DNA from 3 places in the Chryseobacterium sp. TQ-BC-N36 genome. Region 2 is predicted to be linked to each of the others. Evidence: riboswitches for the same ligand, from Rfam matches in the RefSeq annotation. Region 2 holds a riboswitch; each other region holds the start of a gene.
The links. A riboswitch is a leader RNA that binds a small molecule or an ion and turns the genes downstream of it on or off. The one in region 2 is predicted to bind S-adenosylmethionine.
Positions count from the first base shown of each region.

Region 1: it holds a riboswitch for S-adenosylmethionine, as region 2 does, so the genes downstream of both, AC3FI7_RS18200 (SusC/RagA family TonB-linked outer membrane protein) here and AC3FI7_RS15175 (TonB-dependent receptor plug domain-containing protein) in region 2, are expected to answer to the same signal.
Region 3: it holds a riboswitch for S-adenosylmethionine, as region 2 does, so the genes downstream of both, AC3FI7_RS18950 (alpha/beta fold hydrolase) here and AC3FI7_RS15175 (TonB-dependent receptor plug domain-containing protein) in region 2, are expected to answer to the same signal.

Region 1 is NZ_CM178175.1:4,053,602-4,064,156, reverse strand. It holds gene AC3FI7_RS18205 (RagB/SusD family nutrient uptake outer membrane protein) at 1-996, opposite strand, end outside; gene AC3FI7_RS18200 (SusC/RagA family TonB-linked outer membrane protein) at 1,014-3,947, opposite strand; SAM riboswitch class I at 4,030-4,129, opposite strand; gene AC3FI7_RS18195 (type II 3-dehydroquinate dehydratase) at 4,375-4,782, shown strand; gene AC3FI7_RS18190 (hypothetical protein) at 4,851-5,288, shown strand; gene pckA (phosphoenolpyruvate carboxykinase (ATP)) at 5,339-6,955, opposite strand; gene AC3FI7_RS18180 (GYDIA family GHMP kinase) at 7,083-7,988, opposite strand; gene fabD (ACP S-malonyltransferase) at 7,999-8,874, opposite strand; gene AC3FI7_RS18170 (amino acid ABC transporter substrate-binding protein) at 8,945-10,555, opposite strand, start outside.
Region 2 is NZ_CM178175.1:3,398,817-3,409,371, reverse strand. It holds gene AC3FI7_RS15185 (T9SS type A sorting domain-containing protein) at 1-178, shown strand, start outside; gene AC3FI7_RS15180 (alpha-amylase family glycosyl hydrolase) at 368-3,205, shown strand; SAM riboswitch class I at 3,296-3,401, shown strand; gene AC3FI7_RS15175 (TonB-dependent receptor plug domain-containing protein) at 3,490-5,934, shown strand; gene AC3FI7_RS15170 (APC family permease) at 5,942-7,252, shown strand; gene prfA (peptide chain release factor 1) at 7,400-8,485, shown strand; gene AC3FI7_RS15160 (hypothetical protein) at 8,562-9,239, shown strand; gene AC3FI7_RS15155 (prolyl oligopeptidase family serine peptidase) at 9,334-10,555, shown strand, end outside.
Region 3 is NZ_CM178175.1:4,206,319-4,216,873, reverse strand. It holds gene metH (methionine synthase) at 1-2,178, opposite strand, end outside; gene AC3FI7_RS18970 (fatty acid desaturase family protein) at 2,180-3,271, opposite strand; gene AC3FI7_RS18965 (homocysteine S-methyltransferase family protein) at 3,354-4,364, opposite strand; gene AC3FI7_RS18960 (O-succinylhomoserine sulfhydrylase) at 4,400-5,560, opposite strand; gene AC3FI7_RS18955 (ACT domain-containing protein) at 5,688-7,226, opposite strand; gene AC3FI7_RS18950 (alpha/beta fold hydrolase) at 7,223-8,170, opposite strand; SAM riboswitch class I at 8,230-8,338, opposite strand; gene AC3FI7_RS18945 (MGH1-like glycoside hydrolase domain-containing protein) at 8,527-10,555, shown strand, end outside.

The sequences.
Region 1 (10,555 bases), 650 kb from region 2:
TTTCTGTCCGTCCCATGAAAATAACTGGTATCTGATATCATTGGTATCAAAAAGGTCCTTAAAATAAGGGTCTGCCATAAAGCTGTAATAATAGCTCCCTGAGGAAGAAACATCCAGATAATGGAAGGCATAACTTTCATCAGACTGTTCCTGGGTCTGCGCATGTCCCCAGATCCATTCTGCATTGTTGATGTCATTAAAGCCATCTTTATATTTTTCCGGAGCCATCAGCGGGAAACCTTCCCTTGCAATTTTTGCTGATGCTGAAGCTTTACTCCACTCGCCCGTATTCAGGTAAGTTCTTGCTAAAAGTCCGTTCACTACAGAACGGTTGATCTTATCTTTATTATTTCTTGTATAATTTTTCAACAGGTTATCAGCATCGGCAAGATCACTTTTAATCAAAGTATAGATTTCTTCCAGACTTGCTCTTTTCTTCCCTACCGTACTGGTTGTTGAAGGCTCCGTATAAATGGGAGCCGTTAATGCTGACTTGTCTTTCAGGTAACTAAACTGATAAAAACTCGCCAGATTCAGATAACAGAAGGCGCGTAATGCCTTTGCCTGTCCTTTTACCTGGTCTTTTTTCTCCTGGCTGCCTTCTGTACCATCAATTCTTGTAATGACATTATTCATATTATTGATAGTGGAATACAACAGAGACCAGATAAATAACGGCCGGCTTGCTGTATTATTCACCATTTCTGTAAAAGCATAAGTAGAAGCAAAACCGTATTTATTCGTCAATACTGCCACATCACTTCCCATCGCATCGCTGGCTCTTAACACTGTGGAATACCCAATATTGGCATACGTTGTCCCATCATTATTAAATTTTGCCCAGGTACCGTTCACTACTGTTTCAGCACTTTCAGCGGTTTTGAAAACCTCCACGCTGTTGGCCTGATCAGTCGGAGCTGTGTCCAGGTCATTTTCACAGCTTGTCAGCGACAAAAATCCAATGAACACAAACGATAAGTATTTTAATTTTTTCATTTTTCAATTTTAAAAGGTTAAAGCGTTGCCTGAAGACCAAAAGTGATCGTTCTCATAGCAGGATATCTGTAATAAGTTGTTCCATCCAAAGCCTGTTCAGGATCCATTCCTTTATGTTTATAGAAGGTCAGAAGATTTTCTGCCTGGATATAAATTCTGAATTTTTTAAGTCCAATTTTCTCAAAATAATCTTCAGGAAGTGTGTATCCTAAACTGACATTTTTCAGTCTTGCGTAAGTGCCGGAATACAGGAATCTTGAAGAGGTTGATGTCCAGTTATTCGTTGTTGTACTTAATGCAGGAACATCTGTGTAAGGATTATCAGGCGTCCACCTGTTCAGTATTTCGGAACTCCATGCTCGTCCTCCCGAACTTCCGTTATGCATGATGGAGGTATAATCGGTATCTAAAACTTTTCCGCCGATTTTGAATGTCAGTAATCCTGAAAAATCAAAATTCTTATAAGTAATACTGGTACTGATTCCCCCTGTCAGTTTAGGCAATGCAGAGCCTTGTAGCAGTTTTGTTGCTTTAGAATATTCTGAAGTAGTTCCTTCCACTGAATTCCCGTTAGCATCGGTAGTAACTGTTTTCCACAAAGGCTTTCCATTGCTCGGATCTACTCCTACCCATTCCGGAATAAAGAAATCATATACTGAGCCTCCTACTGTCAGCAACTTAGTTCCTACAACCAAAGAACCTCCGGGTAACTTGGTCACTTTATTATTTAAAGTACTCAGATTCACATCTACATTCCACTGGAAATCATCATTTTTAACTGGCGTTGTAAATAATGAAAATTCAAACCCTGTATTCTGAATTGTTCCGATATTCGCAGGATAATCACTGATTCCCAGCGATGGCGCCACCGGCATATTGAACAGAAGATCCTGGCTTTTTCTTTTGAAGTATTCGATATTTCCTTTAATTCTGTTATTCAGAATCGCGAACTCCAATCCAACATTTAAATTAAGATTGGTTTCCCATTTCACATTATTGGTAAATGTCTTTTCCAGCGTTGTGCCCGGCTCTCCGCCAAGGCTGATAAATCGATATAATTCCTGATATGCATAGTAAAGCGGCTGTCCGTTAGGTCTAAGCAATTTGTCATTTCCCTGACCTCCATAGCTGGCACGTAATGTCAACTGATTGAAGACGTTCAAGCTCTTAACAAATTCTTCATTGGATATTTTCCATGAACCTCCTACTGACCAGAATCTCCCCCATCTGTTATCTTTCGCAAATCTTGAAGAGCTGTCTGCCCTTCCTGATGCAGATAGGAAATAGGTATTGTTATAATCATATTCAACTTTTCCCAGGAAACTCAACAGGCTTAATTTATTGCTGTTTCCACTGAAACTTCCCAGCAGAGAAGCAGCGTCCGGCTCATAATAGTATGGCAGAGAAAATTGGCTTCTGGTCCCGGAAATCGTCTGATAATCGTACTTATAGAATTCATGTCCTGCTAATGCATTAATGTGATTTTTTCCAAACTTTTTATCATACGTCAGAATATTACTGGTTGTATACGAAAGCGTTCTGGTATTCGTTTTCGTCACCGAACCCCCAATTTCAGCCCCTTGTCCAAGCAGTGGATTTGAATAATAATGTCCGTTATAATTCACCAGATCAACAGAAAAACTCGTTTTGAATTTGAGTTCCGGCAGGAAAGTAAATTCCATGAATCCTTTTCCTGAGAAGTTATCTTCTTTATTTTCGTTTTTATCTAATGGCAGGGTCGCAGCGGCATTCTGATTCTGAAGAGCATTGGTAGGCCTGTATTTTCCAAAATCATAAACCGGATTTCCATCTGCGCCCAAAACATAAGCTCCATCTGCATTTCTTTCATAATAAGGATAGAATGAAGGAATGAATCTTGCCGCATTGATGATATTACTGGCCTTTGAATCCGAGGAAGTCGGCGCCTGCTGAATACTGTTAGTATAGCTTAAGTTTACCCCAACATTCAACCATTTTTTAACTTCAGAATTGACCTTTAATCGGGTATTATACCTTTTAAAACCAGATTCAATAGCCATCCCTTTGTCATCCAGATAACCAAGGGAAAAGAAGTAGTTACTTTTCTCACTTCCCCCGCTGATATCGAGATCTACCTGATTTCTTGATGCCACTCTCTGTAAAATATCTCTCCAGTCATCATTCCAGAGTGGTGAAGCGCCGGGCAATAGCTTTCCATCTGTTCCTACCGGTTTTGGATAGGCCGTTCCATAAGGATTGATACCAAGTGTTGAAACAAGATTGTCAGTAGCCATCTGAGCAGCTTGCTGAGCATTCACTTTACCAGACTGATATCCGTTTCTCAATGCCTCCCAGTATAATTGGAAATACTGATCCGTACTGACCTGTTGATAATCTTTTACTGCTCTTCCGGAGAATCCCTGACTGATGTTAAAATTAACTTTTGATTCTCCTTTTTTACCAGATTTTGTAGTAATAATGATAATCCCGTTTGCTCCTCTTGAACCATACAAAGCACTTGCTGTAGCATCTTTCAGCACACTGATAGATTCTATATCGCTTGGGCTTATAGAATTCAGGTTACCGTCAAAAGGAATCCCATCCACTACATATAAAGGATCACTGGAAGCGCTTATTGAGCCAATTCCTCTGATCCGTATGGTAGAAACGGCTCCTGGCTGGCCCGATGCACTTGTCGTCTGAATTCCTGCAACCTGCCCTTCTAATGCTTTGGTAATATTGGTTACAGGTCTGTTATTGATCTTATCGCTGGAAATCGTAGCCAAAGAACCGGTATAGCTGTTTCTTTTTGCTTTTCCGTAGGCTACCACCACTACTTCATCAATTTCTTTTTCATGAAGACTATCTTGTTTCAGCCTGGAATTCTGTGCCTGTACGCTGGCAATTCCAAGAAAAAATGCAGCAACCGGAGGGATCCACACTTTAGAATTAAATGAATTTTTATTAATCATAATCAATTTTATTTATCATATATTAAAATTTAGCCCTTTGCCGAATATTCAGCAAAGGGCATCGATAAATACGAAAACCAAATGCTTATTTTCCCTTAAAAGGCTGAATGTAACACCTTGCCTCCACAGGTAGGTTGTTAAGATTTCACAGGGTCAGTTCCCTCCATCTTTCTTTATAAGCCGATCGAAATATGTCTGCAAAGCTAAAAACTTTTAGTCTACAAAACAAGTAGACTTATTTATTTTTCATGATAAATTTTCAGAAATTAACTTAATTTTTGAATAAACTCCATGACATTAACGAGTTAAGCACATTATCATTTTCTTAAACATGATAAATATCATTATCAATAATTCAATTAAAAAAAAGCAGATTCCCTAGAGTTTTTTTTGAGACTTAATGGAAAAAAGTTTTTAATTTTATGGTATGAAAGTTTTGATCATCAATGGCCCTAACCTCAATCTGTTAGGCACAAGAGAACCGGAAATCTATGGTAACGTCTCCATGGAAAGCTATTTGGAAGTTTTAAGATCCGAGTTTACCTCTTATGAATTAAAATATTACCAGTCAAATATTGAAGGAGAGCTTATCAACAGACTTCAGGAAGATGACTTTGATGCAGTTGTGATCAATCCTGGGGCTTATACTCATTATTCGTATGCGATTGCAGACTGTTTAAAAAATATCAGAAAACCCAAGGTTGAGGTTCACATCAGCAATATCTACAAAAGAGAAGAGTTCAGGCAGAAATCTGTAACAGCGGCAAATAGTGATGCTGTTTTATCCGGCTTTGGGATGGCTGGATATCGATTAGCTTTACTAAGTTTAAAATAATTTACATTTTTTTATTTGCTCCTGGATTGCACAGGCTCTCACAGATGTTTATGGTTATAAAATAATTAATGAAGATAAAGGATCAAATTTACTGTAATGCTATTGGAAACTACTCCAATCAATTAACAAAGAGAAAATCTTATGTTATTGAGGAAACAAATCCGAGAAATATAAAAATCTGTAATGATGAAGGAAAACTCAGATGGTATCCTAAGTTTTATTTCAGCTTGGAGAAAGAGCCGAAAATTGTATCCATCCATATTGATGATGAAATAGAGAATACCGAATCTGATGCGATAGAAGTCACTATTGAACTTTCCAATAAAGAAAAATATTGGCTGACATTTACCACTCCAAAATATCTGGATAAAATATTGAATGAAGAATCCTATTTTTCTTCAAAACATTTTATGATCATAAAACATCTAACTGAAGCATCAATCAAATCAACAGTCCTAAAACTGGATGAACAGAATGAGTTGATTAAGAACTGTAAAAAATATTAATAAAAGAAAGCCCCATCAGTGATGAGGCTTTTTATGCTTATTGATAACTATTAGATAGTCTGTTCCTGTAACTGAGGCCCCGAAGCAACTAACTTCTTACCTTCTTCAGTATCACAGTACTGCTCAAAATTTTTGATGTATCTTGAAGCAAGATCTTTTGCTTTTTCTTCCCATTCTGAAGCATTTTCATATGTATCTCTTGGATCTAAGATCCCCGTAGAAACATTAGGTAATTCAGTAGGAATTTCCAGGTTCATGATCGGAACCTGAGTTTTAGGAGCGTTTTCAATAGAACCGTCAATGATTGCATCGATGATTGCTCTCGTATCTTTTAGAGAAATTCTTTTCCCGGTACCATTCCAACCAGTGTTCACCAGATAGGCTTTAGCACCATGTTCTTGCATTTTACCAATCAGTGTTTTAGAATACATTGTTGGGTGCAGTGTAAGGAATGCTTCACCAAATGCAGGTGAGAAAGAAGGTTCCGGCTCCGTAATTCCTCTTTCTGTTCCGGCTAATTTTGATGTATATCCGCAAAGGAAGTGGTATTGAGCCTGATCTTCGTTCAGGATAGAAACCGGAGGAAGTACACCGAATGCATCTGCTGAAAGATAAACAATCTTCTTAGCATGACCTGCTTTAGAAGGCAATACAATTTTATTGATATGATAGATTGGATAAGAAACCCTTGTATTTTCTGTGATTGATCCATCTGTGTAATCAGCTACTCCATTGTTTACCACAACGTTTTCAAGAAGTGCATCTCTCTTGATAGCCCTGAAAATATCCGGTTCCTTTTCTTCCGATAAGTCAATTACTTTGGCATAACATCCCCCTTCATAGTTGAATACTCCGTTATTATCCCATCCATGCTCATCATCACCGATAAGATACCTCTTAGGATCTGCTGATAAGGTAGTTTTACCAGTTCCTGAAAGGCCAAAGAATAAAGCCACATCACCTTTTTCTCCTACGTTTGCAGAACAGTGCATTGAGGCCATACCTTTTAACGGCAGGTAATAGTTCATCATGGCAAACATTCCTTTCTTCATTTCACCTCCGTACCATGTACCTCCGATGATCTGTAACCTTTCAGTAAGGTTGAACATAATGAAGTTTTCAGAGTTCAGTCCCTGAGCCTCCCAGTTAGGATTTGTTGTTTTTGATCCGTTGATTACGGTGAAATCCGGCTCACCGAAGTTTTCAAGTTCATAGTGAGAAGGGCGAATGAACATGTTGGTAACGAAATGCGCCTGCCATGCTACTTCAACAATAAATCTTACTTTAAGTCTTGTATCTGCATTCGTACCACAGAAAGCATCCACAACATAAATTTTCTTAGCTTCAGAAAGCTGATTCATCACTAGTTCTTTACAAGACCCGAAAATTTCCGCAGTAGTAGGTAAATTTACTTTACCATCCCAGAAAATTGTATCTCTTGTAACATCATCCTGAACAATATATCTGTCTTTAGGTGAACGACCTGTGAAAATTCCTGTTTTTACTGATACCGCGCCAGATTCTGTAAGCTCAGCTTTCTCAAATCCTTGATTTTCAGGAGAAACTTCAGCCTGATATAATTCTTCATAAGAAGGATTATACACTACTTCATAGTTTCCTTTAATCCCTAATTTTTCTAAATCATGGATGATTTTAGTGTTTTTCATTTTACTTATATTTTCTATTTCTTTATTGCTTTCAACAAAAATAATATTAATTATTTGTTAAAGGTGGTTTAAATATACTGATATAAGTCAGAATGGCAAACAAAAAAACGGTTTTGTAAATTACTGATTATAAATTAATTATATCTGACCATTCAAAAACTGCAGGAAAACCTTTCTCCCAAAAATAGTTCTTATAGCCCCCAAATTTTGCACTCATTACAAAATCTCCACCCCATGCGCCCAAACTTTTGACAAATGAGGGACAATCTGGGAATAATCTCTCTTTAACTGTGAGAATTTCAAGAAAATCAGCTATTTTTCGCTCATGAATCATCATTAATTCGGAAAAATTTTCCAATTCATCGCATAACATTATTTTCTTTGTGATTTCCGAAAATTGATTAACCAGTTCCTGGGACTTCTTCTTTGACTTGTAAAAACGGATTCCTTCCCTGCTGTCCTGTTTCTGATTCAGGTGAATAAAAATCAGTTCATTTTTAAAAGAAGGATTGAAATTGACCTTTTCATATTTAATCTCAGGTTTACTCTGGAAAAGGACAGCAGATTTTTCTTTTGCCACAGCTATATCATAACCGCTTCCTCCCAGGCTGATGGTATTAAGATGAAAAGGATCAATCTCTGCCCATTCCGCAAGGTTGGTCATCAGTGTGGAGCTGCTCCCTAAACCATAGTCTGCAGGAAACTGAAGATTCGTTTTTAAGTGATAAGTAAGATCGGTTTTGAATTTAATGTGAGAAAGCTGCTGAACATTCTTTAAGGTTTGAGTGATAAATTCAGCGCTTGATGGAATATTGGTTTCCAGAACCTGCCAGGTTTTATAATCAATGACAGCCTTCAACCATAATATGTTCTGATGATAGGCTTCCCAGATAATCAGAGAATTTTTATCATCCGTTTCTTCAAAAAAAAACTCTTGTCCGAGCCTGGTAGGTACCGCTAAGACAAGAGCTCCATCGATTGCGAAATATTCTGAAGTAAGCATAAGCTTGCCCGGTGAAAATATCGCACTCATATATTTTAAATTAGATGGCAGAAGCAGCTTCTACTGATCCGTCAATTTTTTTGATCAATCCCTGAAGGGTTTTTCCCGGCCCTACTTCTACAAAGTTAGAAGCACCGTCTTTAATCATATTCTGAACAGATTGTGTCCATTTTACAGGACCGGTAAGCTGTGCAATCAGGTTTTGTTTGATCTCATCAGGATTGGTTACCGCTGTAGTCGTAATATTCTGATATACAGGAATCGTTGCTTTTCTGAATTTCGTTTTTTCGATAGCTGCAGCCAATCTCTCCTGTGCAGGCTGCATCAATGGTGAGTGGAAAGCGCCATTTACAGGTAATAATAAAGCTCTTTTAGCTCCTGCTTCTTTCAGCTTTACGCAAGCTTCTTCTACAGCTGGTGTTTCTCCTGAGATTACCAACTGGCCTGGACAGTTATAGTTTGCCGGAACCACTATTCCACTGATCTGCGCACAGATCTCTTCTACTTTCGCATCATCTAACCCTAAGATCGCAGCCATAGAACTTGGATTCGCATCACAAGCCTCCTGCATTGCCTTAGCTCTTTCAGAAACCAATTTCAAGCCGTCATCAAAGGATAAAACTCCGTTGGCAACCAAAGCTGAAAACTCTCCTAAAGAGTGTCCTGCTACCATTTCAGCACCAAGACCATTTACTGCTTTTAATGCTGCTACTGAATGTATAAATATTGAAGGCTGGGTAACCTCTGTTTTCTTAAGATCCGCATCTGTTCCGTTAAACATAATAGAAAGGATGTCGAAACCTAAAATTTCATTGGCAGATTCCATCAGATCTTTAATATCTTTTCTTGAATCATACAATTCTTTTCCCATTCCTACGAACTGAGAACCCTGCCCTGGAAATACAAGTGCTTTCATGTATTGAATTAAATATTATGCAAATATAACTATAATGTTAACAATATTCTTTTAAAGAGCTATAAATCATTTAAGGTACTAACCTGATTACTCTGTAACCGGTATTTACATAAGCACCATTAGCTTTAGATTTTACAAACTCAAATTTGGTAGCAAGCTGAGTCTGAACTTTATTCATCTGCCTAAAGATCTCTCCCTTTTTATTTTCTCTGGTTAACATATCGTTGACTACATCAAAACCTACGATTGCATATTTCGGCGGAGTTTTACAGTATTTACTCTTATAGGCTGCCAGAATTTCTTTTTCAAAACTACCGTCTGTATTAATCTTTCTATCCATCAGATATACCAGATTTGCCTGGCTCAGTTCATCTACTTTCTTCTCAAAAGTAGGAGAATAGAACATACTGAATGCTTTTACCCCCTGTACTTCTTTGGAAATAGCAATGATTCTGTTGGCAAAAGCATCTCCTGCTGCATTATCATCATTTGCCAAAATAGCAATAACCGGTGCAGACTGACCTGTCATCATATTCTGATCCAACTGAATATCCGCTGGAGAGTTAACAATAATGATATTAGGATTTTTTACTGCTTTTTCAAGTCCTGCTTTGATGTAGTTGGCATTCTCTTTCTTAGCATCTGCTACCACATATATTTTCTGGTCCGAATAAATTCCTTTTACTTCTTCTACAATCTTATCAGCATAAGTCTGATTGTTTGTTTCAACAATAATAAGGTTACTGTAGTTATAGAGTTCCGGAGTATTGGCAAATGGTGCTACAACCGGAATTTTTTGATTTTTGGTAAAATCAAGAACATCAATTACGTTTGATTTAAAGAATGGCCCGATAATAAGATCTGTATTATCAGGATTGATCTGTGTCAGAGAATTTTTGAATGACGCTTCATTTCCTGAATCTACAATTTTAATATCCAGCTTCTGTCCTCCTCTGGCATTTCTTTCAATAGCAAGTTTAGCTCCTGTTAAAAAGTCAAGCGCCATTGTTCTGTACTGGGTTTCGTTGGTACTATACCCAAAAGGAAGCATCAGGATAACGCTCAATGCATCTCCATTTTTCTTTACGTAGGCAGCATCCTGCTTTTTGATTTTTAAAACCATTCCGGTTTTCAAACCGCGTGAAAGGTCCGGATTAAGAGCAATAAGCTCATCTATAGATACACCGAATTTATTAACAATCGAGAATACAGTATCTCCCTGCTGCACGGTATAAGTAACATAATCATCACCCACAGCAACACTGGAGGAAGCAGATGATTTTTCATTTCCAGAATCCATTTTTGCTTTTGGATTCGATGGTTCAGCAGCGGTGTCGGTGCTGGTATTATTTGTATTGGATGTTTTTACTTTAATGGTATCACCAGGTTTAAGTCCTTTTTCTTCCAAACCAGGATTCAAAGCAAAAAGTTCCTGTTGGCTGATGCCAAACTGTTTGGTAATTCTGTAATAATTATCTTTAGCCTGAATTACATAAGATTCTCCTTCTGCTGCATTCGCAACAACAGTAGGAGTATTAGTTGTTACTGCTTTTTCTACAGGAGGTTCAGCATGTTTTTCTGCTGTTACAGTCTGTTGGGTACCCCCATATTTTTTGATGCTGGCAAGAGGTAAGGTGATTTCATCTCCGATTTTCATGTGAGAATCCAGTTCAGGATTCAG
Region 2 (10,555 bases):
GGTTAAATCTGATTCAGGGATTGACAAAGTAAATATTATCAATGCGGTAGGACAAAGAATGAATGTGCAATTTTCGGACAATCAGATCAACATGACTGAATTTGCTTCAGGATTATACATCGTAGAATTAAAATTAAAGAACGGACAGATCGTTTCTAAAAAGATTATAAAAGATTAATCCAATTGAATGGTAAGATATTCGCCCTATAAAAAATAGTTCATTACAATTACTTTTATTGGAAGGCTCATGAAAATTTCATGAGTCTTTTTTATTTATTTTCTTCTGAAAACGGCAATATTACCGGGAACTGAATAAAAATAGTCAATATGAACAAAAATTAATCCTATATTCGATAAAAAATAAGACATGAGAAAATTTTATTCCGTTGTTTTTCTGCTGATTACAATGGGTGTGTTTGGGCAGATTAATTATACGATTTCTCCCAATCCGTTCAATGAATCTGATGCTATTACGCTTACCGTTCCGGGAGATCAGATTGACGAATCTGCCTGGGGAGCTTCCAATAACGCCATTTATATCTGGAGCTGGTCGTTTGATACCAATTATCAGAACAGTCAGGATTGTCCTACCAATGGAAGCTGGAACAGTTCCAACGATTTGAATAAGCTGAATTATAATGCTGCAACAGACAGCTATTCACTTACTTTTACTCCAACTGCTTTCTTTGGGAGAACAGGAATCGGCAGGTTTGGGTTTTTATTAAAAGATAAAACAGGATCACATCAGACTTCTCCTGATATTTTTGTCAATGTGGGTACTTTAAGCTTAAGCCTTACCAATCCTCTGGCAAATAGCCTGACCTCTGTTCCGGTAGGGAATTCTATCAATATCACCGCGACAACCAACGTCAACGCAACATTTCAGTTGAAAGCCAACGGAACTGTTATCAATGCTGCAACAACGCCTTCACAATCTTATTCCTACAGTTATACCGTTACTCAGGATACCAATATGGAGCTGGTTGCCACACAGGGATCCAATTCTAAGGCTGCAACATTTATTTTACAAGTCCCGAGAAACGTAGTTTCTGAAGCAATACCCAACTGGATCAGACAGGGAATCAACTATCATCCGACAGATCAGACCAAAGTAGGACTGGCCTTATATGCTCCTGGTAAAAACTTTGTCCATGTCATCGGAAGCTTCAATAACTGGATGGTGAATGATACGTATTTAATGAAAAGAGATACAGCTAATCCTGATCTGTACTGGATTGAACTGATTGGTTTGACTCCTCAGCAGCTCTACACCTTCCAATACAGGACAAATGATCTGAGAAAAGTAGCAGACCCTTATTCACCACAAATTTTATCTTCTTATGATGATCAGTGGATTTCTGCTGCTACCTACCCGAACTTGCCTGCATTTCCTGCCGGACAGGGTTTTGAAGTTTCAACATTTAAAACAGGGCAGACTGCTTATAACTGGCAGGTTGCCAATTTTCAAAGACCCGCCAAAGAAAATCTGGTTGTCTATGAATTATTATTGAGAGACTTTACTCAGGAAAAGAACTGGCAGTCATTAATCAATAAAATTTCTTATTTAAAGAATTTAAAAATCAATGCGATAGAACTGCTTCCCATCATGGAATTTGACGGAAACCTTTCATGGGGATATAATACTTCTTTCCATTATGCATTGGACAAAGCTTATGGAACTCCTGAAAAATTCAAAGAATTTGTAGACCTCTGCCATCAGAACGGGATTGCGGTGATTCTCGATGTGGCATTCAACCACGCTACAGGACGTTCACCTTTAGTAAGGCTCTGGAACATAGATCCGGATGGTGATGGCTATGGCGATGTAGCCCCGGATAATCCTTACTTTAATCAGGTTCCAAAGCATTCATACAATGTATTCAATGATTTTAACCATACCAGTCCTTCAACGCAATATTACGTTGAAAGATGTCTTCAGCAATGGCTTACTGAATATCACATAGACGGATTCCGCTGGGATTTAACCAAAGGATTCACTCAAAGCTGCTCTGCAAATGATGAAGCCTGTACGAATGCTTATCAGCAGGACAGAGTGGATATTATGAAACACTATGCAGACAGACAATGGGCTATTGATCCAAATTCTTACATGATCTTTGAACATCTGGGAACAGATGCAGAAGAACAACAATGGGCTAACTACAGAATAGCAGAAGGAAAAGGTGTTATGCTTTGGAATAAACAGACAGACCCTTATAATCAGAATACGATGGGATATAAGGAGAACAGCAACTACGATCGTATGAATCACAGCCTTCACGGCTTTACGAATATGAGTGCTGTAGGCTATGGAGAAAGCCATGATGAGGAAAGACTGATGTTTAAAAATCTTGCCTACGGTGCAGTAAATGGAAGTTATGATGTTAAAAACCTGAATACAGCTCTTGACAGAATGAAAACTTTCGGTGCAACCTTCTTTACCATTCCGGGGCCTAAAATGATCTGGCAGTTTGGAGAATTAGGTTATGAATTCAGCATCAACAGATGTGCGGACGGCTCCATCAACAGTAGTTGCAGAACGGATGAAAAACCTGTTGCATTCACTTTAGGATATGATACCAATGTGAACAGAAAGGCTGTGTATGATACATGGGCTAAAATTATCGCGATCAGAAATGCTCATCAGATTTTCAAAACCAAAACTTACAGCATAGAATCCAATAATCTTGCAAATGATCCAAACGGACTGATCACCAGGATTTATTTATATGATACAGCTATTACCACAGGGATAAAAAATATAGTGGTATTGGCCAATTATGCTACTTCTGTACAAAATGTTATTCCTTATTTTCCTTACACGGGTCAATGGCAGAATCTGATGGATGACAGTATTTTGAATGTGGTTTCTATAATAACACCAATCACTCTGCAGCCGGGAGAGTTCAGAATCTTCGGTAATTATGCAGGTGCTTTATCAACAGCGGGTACCAATGCCGCTAACAAGCTATCTCTTCTGATTGCAGATAATCCGATTCGGAACGGGGCAGCTAAATTAATTTACAACCAAGCAAAAAACGGAGAGATTTCCATTTTTGATATGACTGGTAAAAGGTTGAGTTCATTCAAACTGGAAAAGGAAAATGGCATCCGCGAAGTGAAAATCAATTATCCGGCAGGAACCTATCTGGTACAGCTGAAATCAGACACAGGAATGGTAATTCAAAAGATGATTATTCTATAAAATAAATACAATACAGTAAAAAGGCAAATTTGCGGATCAGCAGATTTGTCTTTTTTTGTAAGTTCAAAAAAATAGTCTACTTTTGCGGTAGATTTATCAAGAAAGGTGGAGGGATTTGGCCCCGTGAAACCTTAGCAACCTGCACGGTTCCAGAAGTGTAAAGGTGCTAATTCCAACCCAAAGGGGGAGATAAGTGAGATCAATACTCTATATGAATTCCATTTCTTGAAGTCTTGTGTGTCTGCGGAAGAATCCGTTGGAGTAAATGATTAATTGGCAAAAAAATGAAAAAATTAAGTACAGCCGTATTGCTGCTTGGAGTAATTTTGGTGGCTGCTCAGGAGAGCGAGGAGAAAGGAAAACAGATTGAGGATATTGTCATCGTTGGAAACCGTAATGTCAAAAGAACAAAGCTGGAGACACCAGTTCCGGTAGATGTGATTAATATTGACAAAATCCAGAGAAGCGCTCCACAGATGACAGCTCAGGATCTTCTGAATTATGTGATTCCATCGTTTAATGCCGTGAGGCAGTCTGCTTCAGATGGTACAGAGCATATTGATCCCGTAACCCTGAGAGGCATGGGACCTGATCAGGTCTTGGTTTTGCTTAACGGAAAAAGAAGACATTCTACTTCTTTGGTAAACTACCAGAATACAGTAGGGAATGGATCTGTAGGAACAGACCTAAGTACTATTCCCGTGATTGCAATTGACAGAATAGAAGTTCTAAGAGATGGAGCTGCTGCACAATATGGATCTGATGCCATTGCAGGGGTGATCAATATTATTCTTAAGAAAAATGTCGGAGCTTCGGCAAGCCTTACTTACGGATTAAGCGGAAGAAACGATGGTGATACTTATCAGGCAGGAGCCAACTACGGAACTTCATTAGGAAAGAAAGACGGTTATATTAACCTTTCACTGCAGTTAAGCCACAGAGGAAAGACAACAAGAACACAAAATCATGACCTGGATATTTTTGAGAATAATTTTGCTTATGCATTTGCAGATGATCCCGATGCGGCCAGAGCTGCGGATGATGCAGAAATTCAAAAAAGAGGATTGACCCGCGACGATTTTAATTTTCAGATCGGGGATGCCCAGATCAGACAGGGGCAGTTATTTTTCAATTCGGAATATCCTTTCAACGATAACTTCAAACTGTATTCTTTCGGAGGTTTCAGCATCAAAGAAGGAAGAGGTTTTGGTTTCAGAAGGCTTCCGAGCGAAACATCTAATGTCGTTTCATCCATTTACCCGAATGGTTTTCAGCCCACACTGGCATCTCAGATCTATGATGTTTCTTATGCTGTGGGAGCAAAATATAATGCCAATGACTGGCTTTTTGATCTTAGCAATACCTTTGGAAGTAATACTTTCAATTATAATGTAAACAATACCAATAATGCTTCACTTGGGGCAAAATCACCCACACGTTTTTACGCCGGCGCGCACAGCTTTCTTCAAAATACGGTTAACCTCGATGTTTCCAAAAATATAAGCCGTTTCAACATCGCATTCGGAGGAGAATTCAGGTTTGAACAATACCAGATCAAAGCCGGTGATGAAGCTTCTTATTCCCAATATGACATCAATGGAAACATTGCCACTGAAGGAGCAACGGTGTTGGGTGCAGGTGGATCTCAATCCTTTATTGGGTTTTCTCCAAACAATGCATTGAAAAAAGACAGGCATTCTACAGCTGTATATGCAGATGTTTCTTATGATCTGGATAAAAAACTGAATATTGATGCTGCTGCGAGATTTGAAAATTATTCAGATTTCGGAAATACTCTGAATGGAAAACTGGCTGTACGATATGAGTTTATAAAAAATTATGCAGTAAGAGCAGCAGTGGGAACAGGATTTAGGGCTCCTTCCCTTCAACAGCAGTATTTTAATAACTCTTATGCGGATATTTCTACTTCCGGCGAGAAGATTGTTACAAAAGGAATTTTTAGTAATGACAGCAAAGCCGCTGAAATTCTTGGATTTGATAAACTTAAGCAGGAAACCTCTGTAAACGGAAGTGCCGGATTTACTTTAAACCCTGTAAAAGGACTGTTGATAACCGTAGATGGATATATCATTAAAGTAAAAGACAGAATCGTTATTACTGGAAATATAACAGATCCAAGATTGTCAGATCCAGCAGTAGTAGGACAGGGAAATGAGGTAGAAAGCGGAAGATTCTTTGCCAATGCTATTGATACCGAAACGAAAGGAGTAGATGTCGTAGTAACCTATGACTGGATTCTTGGCAATGGAAAATTAAATATCAATCTTGCCGGAAACTATACAGAAACGAAAATCACAGATTTCCATTTTCCGGAAAACCTGGGAACCCCTCAGAATGAATTTTTTGGACCGGATCAGATCAATATCATTGAAACACTGTCTCCCAAAACAAAAGCTTCATTAGGGCTAAATTATGGAATCGGGAAGTTTAATTTTCTCGTGAGAAATACCTATTTTGGTAAAGTAATAAGAGACGGCTATCCATTTGGAGGAGTGCAGGAATTCTCACCAAAGGTAGTTACAGATATCAGTGTTGGTTATAATATCACTAAGAGTATCAATTTTACGATAGGAGCCAATAATGTATTCGATGTTTTCCCGGATCGTCAGATTTATGAAAATTCATATTATGGAGTATTTAAATATGCGCCGGTTCAGATGGGAACGCTGGGGAATTATTTCTTCGGAAGACTTAATTTTAATTTTTAATCATTAAATGAGTACCACCTCACATCAGATAGGCTGGAAAACAGCCACAGCTATTGTTGTTTCCAATATGATCGGGACAGGGATTTTTACCACCCTGGGGTTTCAGCTATCCGATATTACCAATACCTACAGTATTTTCCTGCTATGGATCATTGGAGGAGTCCTTGCTCTGTTCGGGGCTTTTTGCTATGCTGAATTGGGCTCACATTTTAAAGGAAACGGAGGTGATTTTATCTATCTTAAAGAAACTTATCATCCGTTGTTTGGGTACCTTATAAGCTGGATTTCGCTGATCATAGGATTTTCTTCTCCTGTAGCTTTGGCAGCCTTGGCTATGTCAAAATATCTTTCTGTATTCGATTATTCTTTCGGAAACAGTTTTGCGATTGCTGCCATTTTTCTGGTTGCAGTTACATTATCATTCAGCCTGAAAACATCCAGCCGGTTTCATAACTTTTTCACTTTCATTAAAATAGCTTTTATTGTTATCCTGATTATTCTGGGAGTTGGGCTTGCAGATTCACCACAAATCGGCAACAGCCTGAATTTCAGTGACAGCTGGAAGAATGAGATTATGCTTCCGGCATTTGCTACATCGCTGGTATTTGTCACCTATTCCTATACAGGCTGGAACTCTGCATCTTATATTGCAGGAGAGATAAAAGAAGTTCAGAGAAACCTTCCAAAATCCTTGATTATAGGAACTGTTTTTGTGACGGTAAGCTATATTCTGGTGAATTATATTATGCTGAAACATGCTCCTGTAAGTCAATTGGCAGGAAAAGAAGATGTGATGGGAGAAGCGGCTGTCAACATGCTGGGACCTGCTTTTGGAAAGATCGTCAATATTTTTATTGCTCTGCAGCTTATTGCAACCATCAGTGGTTATCTGTGGGTAGGATCAAGATTAACACAGGCTTTTGCAAAACATACATCCATTTGGAAACCATTGTCAGTGGGCAATGCAAAGAGAATTCCGGTAAGAGCTATTTTCGCCCATGCCGTCATTGCAGCTATTATTATTCTAACCGGAAGTTTTAAAGAAATTTTTGTCTATACAGCCTTTATTTTACAGCTTTTTGCAAGCTTGGCTATTTCTACCGTATTCTTTCTGAAGAAAAAAGACAGAAAAATCTTTAAGTCGAATGCTTTCCACATTTTTCCGGCAGTTTTTCTGTTGTTCAGTATGTATATTCTTTATTTTACATTCATTCATAATCCTAAAGAAAGCCTGATCGGACTGGGAATTATCGCAGTAGGAATTATTTTATATCTGATTGACAGAAGACTTTCTAAAGGATCTCAGACTCAATCCTAATGATGCAGAAAGGGGAATTAACAAATTGGATATTCAGCCTTTTTGCCGTTTCATCTCCTTTCCCCCTAATGCTCAAAAATTTATGCTGATTCGGAATTTTAATTTTGAATTAATAATTCTTATCTTTGCACCCACAAAATTTCTACAATGTCTAAATCATTAATTCCAAAATTAGAAGCTATAAAACAAAGATATAATGAGGTGGCAGACCTTATTATACAGCCTGATGTCATTTCAGACCAAAAAAGATATTCTTCTTTGAACAAAGAATATAGTGATTTGGGGAAAATTGTAAGAGTTTACGATCAGTACAAAGGTGCTTTAGATAGTATAGCAGAATCTGAAGAAATCATCGCAGATGGTTCAGACAGAGATCTGGTAGATCTTGCTAAAGAAGAAAAGCTGGAAGCCCAGGCTAAAATCCCGGGACTGGAAGAAGAGCTGAAAGTATTGCTGATCCCTAAAGATCCTGCTGATGACAAAAACGTTATCGTAGAATTACGTGCGGGAACAGGTGGTGATGAAGCTGCTATTTTCGTGGAAGATATCTACAGAATGTATACCATGTATTTCAAGGCAAAAGGATGGAGACATGAAGTAACAGACTCTAATGAAGCGGCAAAAGGGTATAAGGAATTGATCATGAAGGTAGAAGGTGAGGGCGTTTATGGGATCATGAAGTTCGAATCCGGCGTTCACCGTGTACAGCGTGTCCCTGAAACGGAATCTCAGGGAAGAGTACATACTTCTGCAATTACGGTAGCGGTTTTACCGGAAGCTGAAGAAGTGGATGTAGAGATTAATCCTGCAGATATTGAAATGCAGACTTCACGTTCAGGTGGTGCCGGAGGGCAGAACGTAAACAAGGTTGAAACGAAAGTTCAGCTTACCCACAAGCCTTCAGGACTTGTAGTAGTGTGTCAGCAGGCTCGTTCTCAGCTGGCTAACCGCGAACTGGCAATGGAAATGCTTCGTGCTAAACTATATGACATCAAACTTCAGGAAGTTCAGGGAGATATTGCCGCTCAGAGAAAAACAATGGTATCTACAGGAGACCGTTCAGCAAAAATTAAAACATACAACTATCCGCAAGGTAGAGTGACAGACCACAGAATCAATAAGTCCATGTATAACCTTGATGCTTATATGAATGGAGATATTTCTGAAATGATTGATGCCGTAATCATGGCAGAAAATGCAGAAAAGATGAAGGGGGAAGAAGAAAATTACTAACAATCGAAATAAATAAAACACAGCCTCTGATTTTTCAGGGGCTGTGTTTTTTCAAATACTAAATACAATATAAACTATGAAAAACTACAGAATTATTTTAGTGTTGCTTCTTACTGTGATGGGACAGCTTCTCAGTGCTCAGACTGAGGTTAAGAAACCTAAAGAAGCGTTTGAACTGTTCTTCGGAACTTTCGTCAATAATGATGAAACAGCATTGAATAAGCTGAATGATTATTTAAAACCTACTGTAGAAGGGCAGAATGCATATCAGGTAGATTTTAAAGAAACTTCACAGGAAATGATAAACGGCAGTGTTGAGAATTTCCTTTCTGCTTTTCCTAAAGCGACTGCTTCAGCATGTAAAAAAGAAGCGGAAGACTATTTCATTGCCATGTTCGGGAATTTTAAGAATGGAAAATTGACCGTTAAAAATGTAAAAGTTGTTCCTAATGAATATCTCGAAGGGGAAAAAATTGCAGAAATAAGCTATACCGTAAGCTTTCAGGTACCGGCAAAGCTGACATCCGGACCTAAAGGAGATATGAAGAAAGTAAAGGCTGAAGATCTGAAAAAATATTTGATTCAGGCAGCTCAGGATTTTAAAAATGCTGATAAAACAGTAATCACCGATCAGAATTTTAATCTATATGAGCTGAAGGAAGGCGGTAAAATATATTATTGGAATGGCAGTCCGGATGAAATTGTTTCCAACCTTACCGATTTCTACTTTGAAAGTTTCGGAGCAAATGAATAACTGAAGCCATGCTTATAAAGAATAGAAAGTCCCGATTTAAAGGGACTTTTTTTATTTCACATACTTTACGTATTTTTGAGAAAAACCGATCAGTATGAATTTTAAACCTATATTGTTAACTGCTGGAGTGTTATTTTCAGCATCTTTTTATTCTCAGAAAATGAATTATCCTAAAGCATTAAAAGGAAGCCAGACAGATACCTATTTCGGAACTGCCGTTTCTGATCCTTTCAGAGATCTGGAAAATGATTCTGAAGCTACAAAAAAATGGGTAGATGAAGAAGTTGCCTACAGCCAGAATTATCTTTCTAAAATTCCGTTCAGGGATAAAATTAAAAGCCAGTTGAAAGACATCTGGAATTACGAGAAAATTTCAGCACCTTTCAAGGAAGGAGACTATACCTATTATTATAAAAATGATGGTTTGCAGGCTCAGTCTGTGTTATACAGAACCCATAACAAAACCAATGCAACGGAAGTGTTTTTAGATCCTAATAAATTTTCAGAAAAAGGAACTACTTCTCTTTCCAATCTGTCATTCAACAAAAAAGGAAATCTTGCAGCGTATTCTATTTCTGAAGGAGGAAGTGACTGGAATAAGATCATTATCATTGATGCAATTACCAAAAAACAGATCGATGAGACAATCGTGGATGTAAAATTCAGTGGGATTTCATGGCAGGGGGATGAAGGATTCTATTATTCAAGCTATGACAAACCGAAAGAAGGAACTGTACTTTCCGGAATGACGGATAAGCATAAAGTATACTTCCATAAACTGGGTACAAAACAATCTGAAGATCAATTGATTTTCGGAGGAGATAAAACACCAAGAAGGTATCTAAGCGCCGGAGTTTCTGAAGATCAGAGATACCTTATCATTTCTGCGGCTAATGCTACAAACGGAAATGAATTGTATATCAAAGACCTTAAAAAAGGAGGAGACTTTGTGCAGATTGTCAATGGGTTTGATATCAATGCCAGTATTGTTGATACACAGGGAGATGATCTCTTTATTTTTACTGATAAAGATGCTCCTAATATGCGTCTTGTAAAAACAACGATAAGCAATCCAGCTCCTGCCACATGGAAGGATGTGATTCCGCAGACTGAAAATGTATTGGGGATTTCTTCTGGTGGAGGGTATTTCTTTGCAACCTATATGATTGATGCGATAGACCAGGTGAAACAATTTGATAAGACAGGAAAACTGGTCAGAGAAATTACACTACCCGGTAAAGGAAATATCTCAGGATTCGGAGGAAAAGAGAAAGAGAAAGATGTTTATTACTCTTTCAGTAATTATATTACCCCGG
Region 3 (10,555 bases), 810 kb from region 2:
TGTTACACAGAATGCTCCCATATAATCAGTTTTTCCTGAGCTTTGAGGAGCAATGAAATCACTCAAGGCCAGATATTCTTTTCCTTTTGATCTTTGAGCCTGCTGTCTGAGAGTTAAAAACCTGGCTTTTTCATTATTATTTTCATCAAAAATCAGGATATCATCAGATTCATTGGAGTTGGCTTTAAAGATTCCGAAGATGGCTTTTGCCGTCAACAATTTCTCATCCAGAATTCTTTTCAGAATCACCTGAGCATCTTTAAATAATTCTTTTGCCTGAACGCCCACAACCTCATCTTCCAGAATATTCGGATACTTCCCATGGAGATCCCAGCTCCTGAAAAACGGAGACCAGTCGATAAAAGGAACCAACTCATTCAGATCCTGGTTTTCGATCACTTTTATTCCTAAATTATTCGGGGTGAAGATTTCTTCGTTTTCCCAGTCGATCTTAAAATGATTTTCTCTGGCTTCTTTGATGGAAACATAATCTTTGTCTACCTGTCTGTTCAGAAATTTTTCCCTGAAATCGGAATAGTCATTCTTTAAATCCGAAACGTATTCTTTATTTCTATCTCCCAACAAAGCGCTTACCACATTTACAGCTCTTGAGGCATCATTTACGTGAACAACAGCATTTTTATATTTTAAATCGATTTTCACTGCGGTATGTGCTTTTGAAGTGGTAGCACCACCGATCAATAAAGGAAAATCTAAATTCTGTCTTTCCAATTCTGATGCGATATACACCATTTCATCCAGACTTGGGGTAATCAGTCCACTTAATCCTATAACATCTACTTTTTCTTCAATAGCAGTCTGTATAATTTTTTCCGCAGGCACCATTACTCCAAGGTCGACAATTTCATAGTTGTTACAGCCAAGAACAACACTTACGATATTTTTACCGATATCATGAACGTCACCTTTTACGGTTGCCATTAATATTTTTCCATTGGCGGGTTTTGTTCCGTCTTTTTCTGCTTCAATAAAAGGCTGTAAATAAGCCACCGCTTTTTTCATTACTCTTGCTGACTTTACCACCTGTGGAAGAAACATTTTTCCGCTTCCGAATAAATCTCCTACCACTCCCATTCCTGTCATCAGATTCACTTCAATAACATGAAGGGGTCTTTCTGCCAATAGTCTTGCTTCTTCTACATCTTCTTCAATAAAACGGTCGATTCCTTTGACCAAGGCATGGGTAATTCTTTCCTGCAAAGGATTATTTCTCCATTCCAGGTCCTCAGTTTTTTCTTTTTTTACGGATTTATGCTTCTCAGAATAGTCCAGAAGTCTTTCTGTTGCATCATCTCTTCTATCCAGAATCACATCTTCAACGAGTTCCAGCAATTCTTTATTGATTTCATCATATACTTCCAGCATAGCCGGGTTTACAATACCGATGTTCATTCCCGCCTGAATGGCGTGATAAAGGAACACAGAGTGCATTGCTTCTCTTACGGTATCATTTCCACGGAAAGAGAAAGAAACATTGCTCACTCCCCCGCTTACAGAAGCATAAGGAAGGTTTTGCCTTACCCAGCGTGTGGCTTCAATAAAGTCGATAGCGTTTCGTCTGTGTTCTTCCATTCCGGTTGCCACCGGAAATATATTTAGGTCAAAAATGATATCTTCAGCAGGAAAACCAATCTGATTTACCAGAATATCATAGGATCTTTTTGAAATTTCAATTCTCCGTTCAAGATTGTCGGCTTGCCCCACCTCATCAAATGCCATTACAATAACTGCCGCTCCATACCTTTTAATGGCTTTGGCATGTTTGATAAATTCTTCTTCTCCTTCTTTCAAACTGATAGAATTTACTACACATTTTCCCTGAGCAACCTGAAGACCTGCTTCAAGAATTTCCCATTTGGAGGAATCTACCATAATCGGAATTCTTGCGATATCCGGTTCAGAGGCTATTAAGTTCAGGAATTTGATCATGGAAGCTTTTCCATCAATCAATCCATCATCAAAGTTCACGTCCAGAATCTGGGCGCCTCCTTCTACCTGATGGCGGGCAATATCTAATGCTTCGGAGAATTTCTCCTCTTTGATCAGTCGTAAAAACTTTTTGGATCCGGCAACATTCGTCCTTTCACCAACATTGATGAAATTACTCTCCGGTGTTATGATAAGAGGCTCAAGGCCTGATAATCTTAAATACTTCATTTTATTCTTCTAAAATATAGTAGGCATTATTGGCATTCTGCCTCAATAAATCCCTATGCTTACTTAAAGCTGTAATCAACGGAAATCTTTTGTAAGCTAAATTGTGCTCTTTAGCAAATTCTTCGATTTCCTCAGTAATTTCGTTGTAATACATATAACTGTAGTTTGGAAACAGATGATGGGCTACATGAAAATTAAAGTTTCCCAATACATTTCTTACAAACCAGTTATTTTCTGTTAAATCATTGGTCACCTCCAATTGGTGACGAAGCCAGCTGAACGGAAGGCCGTTCTCTTTATTTAACCTTGGAAAGGCATTATCAGGAAGCGGATGCAAAGGCAGTAACACAAACAATGCAAAAATACTTGCTGAAATTACCTGTAAAAACCACGCTCCTAAAGCTAATCCTATTGATACTTTAAAGAACACAACGGGAACCACAATCTGATAAAAGAAATAGAACAGCTTATAACTCACCATTTTCACTTTTTCAACAACAGGTATTCTTCCCTGGGTTTTTAAAATCACTCTTTCCTTATCAAAGAAATCCCGAAAGTCTCTTATAAACATCCAGTTGAACAAATACAGCGGATATACTAAGAAAAAGAACTTATGCTGATACTTCTGAATTCCTTTCGCTTTAATCCATGGAACGATCAGGAGTAATCCGCTCTGTTCGATATCTGTATCCCATCCATCTACATTTGGGTAAGCATGGTGACTTGCGATATGTCTTTTTTTCCAGATATAGGAATTGGCTCCTATAAAATCAAAAATGTGGAGAACCAGAGCATTCAGCTTTTTACTTTTATAGATGTTGTTATGGGCTGCTTCATGGATTAAGTTTAAATAAATTAAAACCAGAGAAATTCCCATTAAAACAAAACTCAGAATATAGGCCCAATGCTTTTCAGCATTCAAAACAGCCAGAAAATATAAGCCAATATAAACCAGTGGGAGTATTACCGCTTTGATCTGAATATAGATATCCCTGTTTTCAGAAATGGCTTCTACTCTTTTGTTCACTTTCTTTCTAAGCTCATTAAATAATCTGACATCTTCCGAATCTTTTAAATAAATTGGCTTTTCCATATATTTAACTTTGTGGTTTACTTAAAGTTAACATTTATAATCCAGCCTTCATTCTTGATTTTAATTAAAAAAATCTATCAAATCACACAAATTCCTTCAATTTCCTCGGTGGGTAATCTTTCACCAGCTCCGCAATTGCTTTAATATGTTCGGGCGTTGTTCCGCAGCATCCTCCGATAATATTGATCAAGCCTTTTTCCACATATTCTCTGATCTGTCTTGCCATATCTTCGGGTGTTTCATCATATTTTCCGAAAGCATTCGGTAAGCCGGCATTCGGATATGCTGAAACATAGAATTCTGAATTATGGGCCAGTGTTTCAAGATAAGGAGTAAGCTGATCTGCTCCCAATGCACAGTTAAAACCTACGCTTAGTAAATTCAGGTGTGAGACAGAAATCAGAAAAGCTTCTGCCGTCTGTCCGCTCAATGTTCTTCCTGAAGCATCGGTAATGGTTCCTGAAACCATGATCGGAATTTTAATTCCTCTTTCATCCTGCAATTCATCAATGGCAAACAAAGCTGCTTTTGCATTTAAGGTATCAAAGATGGTTTCTACCAGAAGGATATCTGAACCTCCATCCAGTAACGCTTCACATTGCTGCTTGTATGCTACTCTTAATTCTTCAAAAGTAATAGCTCTGTATCCGGGATCATTAACATCAGGACTCAAACTTGCCGTTCTGTTCGTAGGGCCGATAGATCCTGCCACAAATCTCGGTTTGTCCGGATTTTTTGCTGTGTATTCATCACAGGCCTTTCTGGCAATTTTTGCCGATTCATAGTTCAGTTCATATACCAGATCTTCCATATGATAATCTGCCATGGCAATGGTAGTTCCTGAAAACGTATTGGTCTCAATAATGTCTGCCCCTGCTTCAAGATATTTCTTGTGAACTTCTTCAATGGCCTGAGGCTGTGTCAGAGAAAGCAGGTCATTGTTTCCTTTTACCGGATGTTCCCAATCCTTGAAACGCTCTCCGCGGTAATCTTCTTCTTCAAACTTATACCTCTGAAGCATCGTTCCCATGGCACCGTCAAGAATTAAAATTCTTTCGGATAGAGCTTTATATAATTGTTCTGAATTTTTCATTTTTAAATGTTTGATTAAATTCTGTTTCTATTGAATTAATCCAACGCCTGCTTAAGGTCCGCAATGATATCCTCTACATTTTCCAAACCTACTGAGCAGCGCACCAATCCTGCTGTAATCCCTACTTCATTTCTTTCTTCGTCTGAAAGCTTGGAGTGTGTAGTGGATGCCGGATGCGTAACGATCGTTCTTGTATCACCTAAGTTGGCAGACAGTGAACACATCTGTATCTTATCTAAAAAGGCTCTTCCGCCTTCTATTCCGCCTTTTATTTCAAAGGCTACGATATTTCCTCCAAGCTTCATCTGCTTTTTGGCGACTTCATAACTTGGGTGGGATTTAAGAAATGGATATTTTACGAGCTCTACATTCGGATGACTTTCTAAGAACTCAGCTACCTTCAATGCATTTTCGCAGTGTTTTTCTACACGGATAGCCAGTGTTTCAAAACTTTTTGATAATACCCATGCATTAAAAGGAGACAATGCAGGTCCTGTATTTCTTGCAAAAAGATAAATTTCTCTGATCAGATCTTCTTTTCCTACAGCTATTCCTCCTAATACCCTTCCCTGACCGTCAATCAGCTTTGTTGCTGAGTGTACAACAATATCTGCACCATATTTGATTGGCTGCTGAAGATAAGGTGTTGCAAAACAGTTATCTACAACAAATATAAGATTATGTTTTTTGGCGATCTGACCGAAAAACTCAAGATCCAGAATTTCAATAGCCGGATTGGTAGGGGTTTCAAGGTATAAGATCTTTGTATTAGGTTTGATATATTGTTCAACATTCGCTGCATCTTCTGCTTTGAAATAAGAAGTTTCAATATTCCATTTTGGGAAATATTTGGTGAACAAGGTGTGTGTCGACCCGAATACAGACTGACAGCTTACGATATGATCACCCGCATTTAACAAAGCTGCAAATGTAGAATAGATGGCTGCCATTCCTGTCGCAAAGGCATATCCTGCTTCTGCCCCTTCCATTTTAGCGATCTTATCTGTAAATTCTGTTACATTTGGATTGGAGAAACGGCTGTATAAATTTTTAGGTTTTTCTTCTGCAAAGCTTGCTCTCATATCTTCCGCATCCTGAAATATAAAACTGGAGGTAAGATATAGCGGCGTAGAATGCTCGTCAAACTGAGTTCTTTCAGTCTGGGTTCTTATTGCTGATGTTTCAAAATTTTCCATATAGTTTTAATTTGTCAATTTACCAATGTATCAATCTAACAGTTTAACAATAATATTCTTTCCATGCCAAGAATGACAATTACAGTAATTGTTACGCTGCTAAATTGGTAGATTGTTACATTAAATATTATTTCGTTTCACTTACTCTTAAAATATCCCCAAATACTCCTCTGGCCGTTACCTTTGCTCCGGCTCCGGCTCCCATAATCACGATCGGATTTTCTCCGTAGCTTTCTGTATAGATTTCAAAGATTGAATCTGAACCTTTCAGCTGTCCTAATGCAGAAGTTGCAGGAACAGAAACCAATTTTACATCCAGTTCCCCTTTATCCTTCTGCAGATCACCATGTAAATCACCCACGTATCTCAATACATGGTCAGGTTCCTGATTTTCTTTTATTTTCTGGTATTCTTCGTCCAGTTCTTCCAGTCTGGAAAGGAATTCTGATTTTGAAACCTCCAATAAGGTTTCCGGAACCAGATTCTGAATATTGATATCTCCGAACTCGTTGATCAAGTCTAATTCTCTCGCCAGGATCAGTAATTTTCTTGCAACATCATTTCCTGATAAATCTTCTCTCGGATCTGGTTCTGTGTATCCTTTTTCCAGAGCTTCATTAATGATGGTTGAAAATTTATCGTTCCTTAAAGAAAAATTATTGAAAACATAACTTAGCGTTCCGGAGAATACGCCTTTAATTCTGGTTATATTTTCTCCTGAAAGATGTAATAATTTGATGGTGTCAATTAATGGTAATCCTGCACCTACATTGGTTTCATACAGATAACGTCTGTTATTTTTGTTCAACGTATATCTTAGTTTTCTGTACTCCTCTATCGGAAGAGTATTGAAAATCTTGTTGGAAGAAACAAGATCGAATCCGTTTTCTGCTAAAGCATGATAGTTTTTTACAAAATCCTTGCTTGCCGTATTATCCACAACGATTAGATTCTCAAGTTGGTTTTCGTTGGAGAAATTGATTAATTCTTCAACGTTGGACGGATGTTGCGCTGTCAAAACCTCATCCCCCCAATTGGCATCAAACCCCTTTTTGTTGAAGGCAATTTTCTTTGAATTGGCTACCGCAACTACTTTAAGGTCTATTTTTTTACGTTTTTTAATTTCTTCAGCAGATTCAAGTACTTGCTCTATCAGGGTTTTTCCTACATTTCCGTGACCAATGATGGCCAGATGAACCGTCTTGGGCTTTTTGAAAATTTCAGATTCTATAATATTTCTTGTTTTCTCATCCTGCGAAGAAGTCACTACGATATTAACTCTGTTTTCGCCTGCTATCTGGTTTAACAGCAACGGAAAAACATTATTTCTTGCCAGTTCAGCAAAGACTTTATTAAAATCTTCTGCTACAAAACCGATCACAGAAACATTATTGATACTATAGATCTGGGAAACTTTTCCTGACTTTCTTTCTGCTTCAAATTCATCAATAAGACAAGCCACTGCCTTTTCGGCATCGTTTTCGTGAACCAGAATAGAAATTCCGTTTTCGATGGCCTGTTGAGAAATTACTCCTACACTGATACGCGCTAAGGTAAGCGCTTTAAAAATTCGTCCGTCAATCCCTATTTCTCCCAGGAAATCTTCTCCTTCAAATTTGACGATTGATCTGTTCTTCAAAAATTTTATTTCGTTAGCATTTTTCATTTTTCCTGTAAAATGTTTTTTATGATATTATTTAATTGTTGATATTCCATTAGGAAGGCATCATGCCCGTGTATAGATTGGATCTCGTGATAAGAAACATCCTTATTTTTCTCTTTTAAGTTTTCAAAACACATCCGGATTTCAGAAGCCGGGAAAAATAAGTCTGAATCTACGGAGATCATGCGCATTCGTGCCTGTATGTTCTCCAGTGCTGTTTCATCAGCATTTATATTCATCAGGAGATGATTCATCAGTTTATAAGCTTTTAAACTAAACCTTTCGTTTAGAGCATTACCATGATAAATCAGCCAGTCTTCTGATTCCAGGCGCTGTTTTTCCTGGTTATATTGGTTTTGAAATCTGTCATTGAGTGACTGCGGTGTTCTGTAACACAACATGGCATGAATTCTCGCTTTCTGTAATGGTTCTTCTTTATCATTTAATAAGAATTTCTGAACCAGACATTGTGAGTGAAGCCAATCGTGCGTTCTGTAATCGCAGGCAATGGGAATAAATATCTCTGCGAGATCCGGCTGCTGGGCAAGCATTTCCCAGGCAATTCCTCCTCCCAGAGAGCCTCCGATAATGGCATATAGTTTTTTGATCTGTAAAGCTTCAAGCCCTTTCAGGAATATCGCAGCGATATCTGAAGGGGTAAAGTCTTCATAGTCTTCAATTAAAAAATTGTCATAACCGTTTCCGGGTATGTTGAAACACAGAACAGTATATTGATCGGTATCAACAATCTGATTTTCTCCTACCAGCTGCTTCCACCAGCCTTTTTCTCCGGACACATTTGAGTTTCCGGTAAGAGCATGATTGATTAAAATGACGGGCGCTGTAAACAGATCTTTCCCAAAAAGCTGATAGCTTAATGAGATATTGTATTCCTTTTGGGAATAAGTTTGATACGTAAGATTAATATAGTTTAGTTCTGTTTTCAATTCTATTATGTTTAATACAATTGAAAATGCCACAGGAAATGGCTGAAAAGAACTTCAGTGAGTTATCTGTCCAAAATTATTTTTGGTAGAACGTAGCACCTTCTTTGCTTGCGCAAAGGGTTGCTAAGGTTTCATAGGGTCTAATCCCTCAACCTTTCTTGATAACATTTTCAATATTTGAATGAACGAATGGTGCAAAGGTAATTCTTTTCTTTCAATTTCAAAAAAAAATTATTTTAATATTTAAAAAAGCCCTTAAATACAAGTATTTCAAGCCCATATTAATAATTATTCAGATGAAAAAAATTGGAATTACCTGTCAAAAAAACTAACTTCGTATGGAAAAATGATGAGATATGACCGCCGAAAAAGAAAGATTACAAGATACCAAATGGAAAAACTGGGGACCTTATGTAAGCAACCGGCAGTGGGGAAATGTACGCGAAGATTATAGCCCGAACGGGAATGCCTGGAATTTTACCAATCATAATAATGCTGAAAGCTATGCTTACCGCTGGGGTGAAGAAGGTATTGCCGGAATTTCTGATGTAAAGCAGCTTTTATGTTTTGCCTTTTCGTTCTGGAACAAGAAAGATAAAATGGTAAAAGAACGATTCTTTGGTTTGAGCAATCCTCAGGGAAATCATGGGGAAGACATCAAAGAAATCTTTTATTATCTGGATAATACACCTACTCATAGCTATATGAAGATGGTTTACAAATATCCGATCAATGAGTTTCCGTATGATGATATTCTTATTGAGAATGGAAAACGCGGCAAAAAAGAACCTGAATATGAGCTTTTCGATACCGGTATTTTTGATAATGATGAGTATTTCGATATTTTCATTGAATACTGTAAGGCCGATCACAATGATATTCTGGCCAGAGTAACGATCTGCAACCGAAGCCAGCATGATGCCCCTATAGTGGTGGCTCCTACTGTATGGTTCAGAAATAACTGGAAATGGGGATATAATACCTACAAGGCAGAGCTGAGTGCTTCCCATGACGGAAGCATTACTATAGTCCATGACAGTATTTCAATCAAAAAGCTTTATTCCAGAAATACAAATGCAGAAACTGCATTTTGTGATAATGAGACGAATACTTCAAAGCTTTATGGAGCTCCCGTTGTTGAAAACACCTATTTCAAAGATGGGATAAATAATTTTATTACCCATCAAACGAACACCATAAATCCTGAAAAAAAAGGAACAAAAGCCTCTTTCCTTATAGATGAAACTGTGGGTTCAGGGGAATCAAAAGTTTTTGAATTCAGACTATGTCCTGAGGAAAAAGATGAACCTTTTGAAAATTTTGATACTATTTTTAGTGTAAGGCAAGCCGAAGCTGAAGAGTTTTATAGCGAAATTCAGAATGATACCGTCAGTGAAGATGAAAGAAATGTTCAGAGACAGGCTTTTGCCGGGCTTCTCTGGAATAAACAATTCTATCATTACAATATTGGAAAATGGCTAAAAGGAGATCCTAACTTTGAAGCTCCAAGAAACTTCAACGAATATGTAAGAAATACGGAATGGAATCATCTCCACAACAAGGATATTATTTCCATGCCTGACAAATGGGAATATCCATGGTATGCGACGTGGGATCTGGCATTTCACTGTGTTCCTTTTTCTATCATTGATGCTGAATTTGCTAAGGGACAGCTTTTATTGCTTACCAAAGAATGGTATATGCATCCTAACGGACAGCTTCCTGCCTATGAGTGGAATATGAGTGATGTAAATCCGCCTGTGCATGCCTGGTCATGCTTCCGTGTTTTTAAAATTGATGAAAAAAATAATGGAAAACCGGATTTATTATTCTTAGAGAAAGTATTCCAGAAACTGCTTCTTAATTTCACATGGTGGGTAAACCGAAAAGACAAAAACGGCAAAAATATCTTTGGCGGGGGCTTCCTTGGCCTTGATAATATCGGTGCTTTTGACCGAAATATAGAATTAAAGGATGGCCAACATCTTGAACAGGCTGACGGAACAAGCTGGATGGCCATGTATGCATTGAATATGATGCGCATTGCAATGGAACTTGCTCAATATTATCAGGTATATGAAGATATGGCGATCAAGTTTTTTGAGCATTATCTTTACATCGCTGAAGCTATGGAAAATCTCGGTGAAGGAACAAAGGGTCTTTGGAATGAGGAGGACGGATTTTTCTATGATGTGCTTCAGCTTGGAAACGGAGACAGCGTTTCTTTGAGATTAAGAAGTATTGTAGGTTTGATCCCCATGTTTGCCGTTGAGATTGTAGACCACCGTTTATTGGAAAAGATGCCTAATTTCAGAAGCAGAATGGAATGGATCTTAAAAAATAAACCGGAGCTCACGAAACTTGTTTCCCACTGGGATGAGGAAG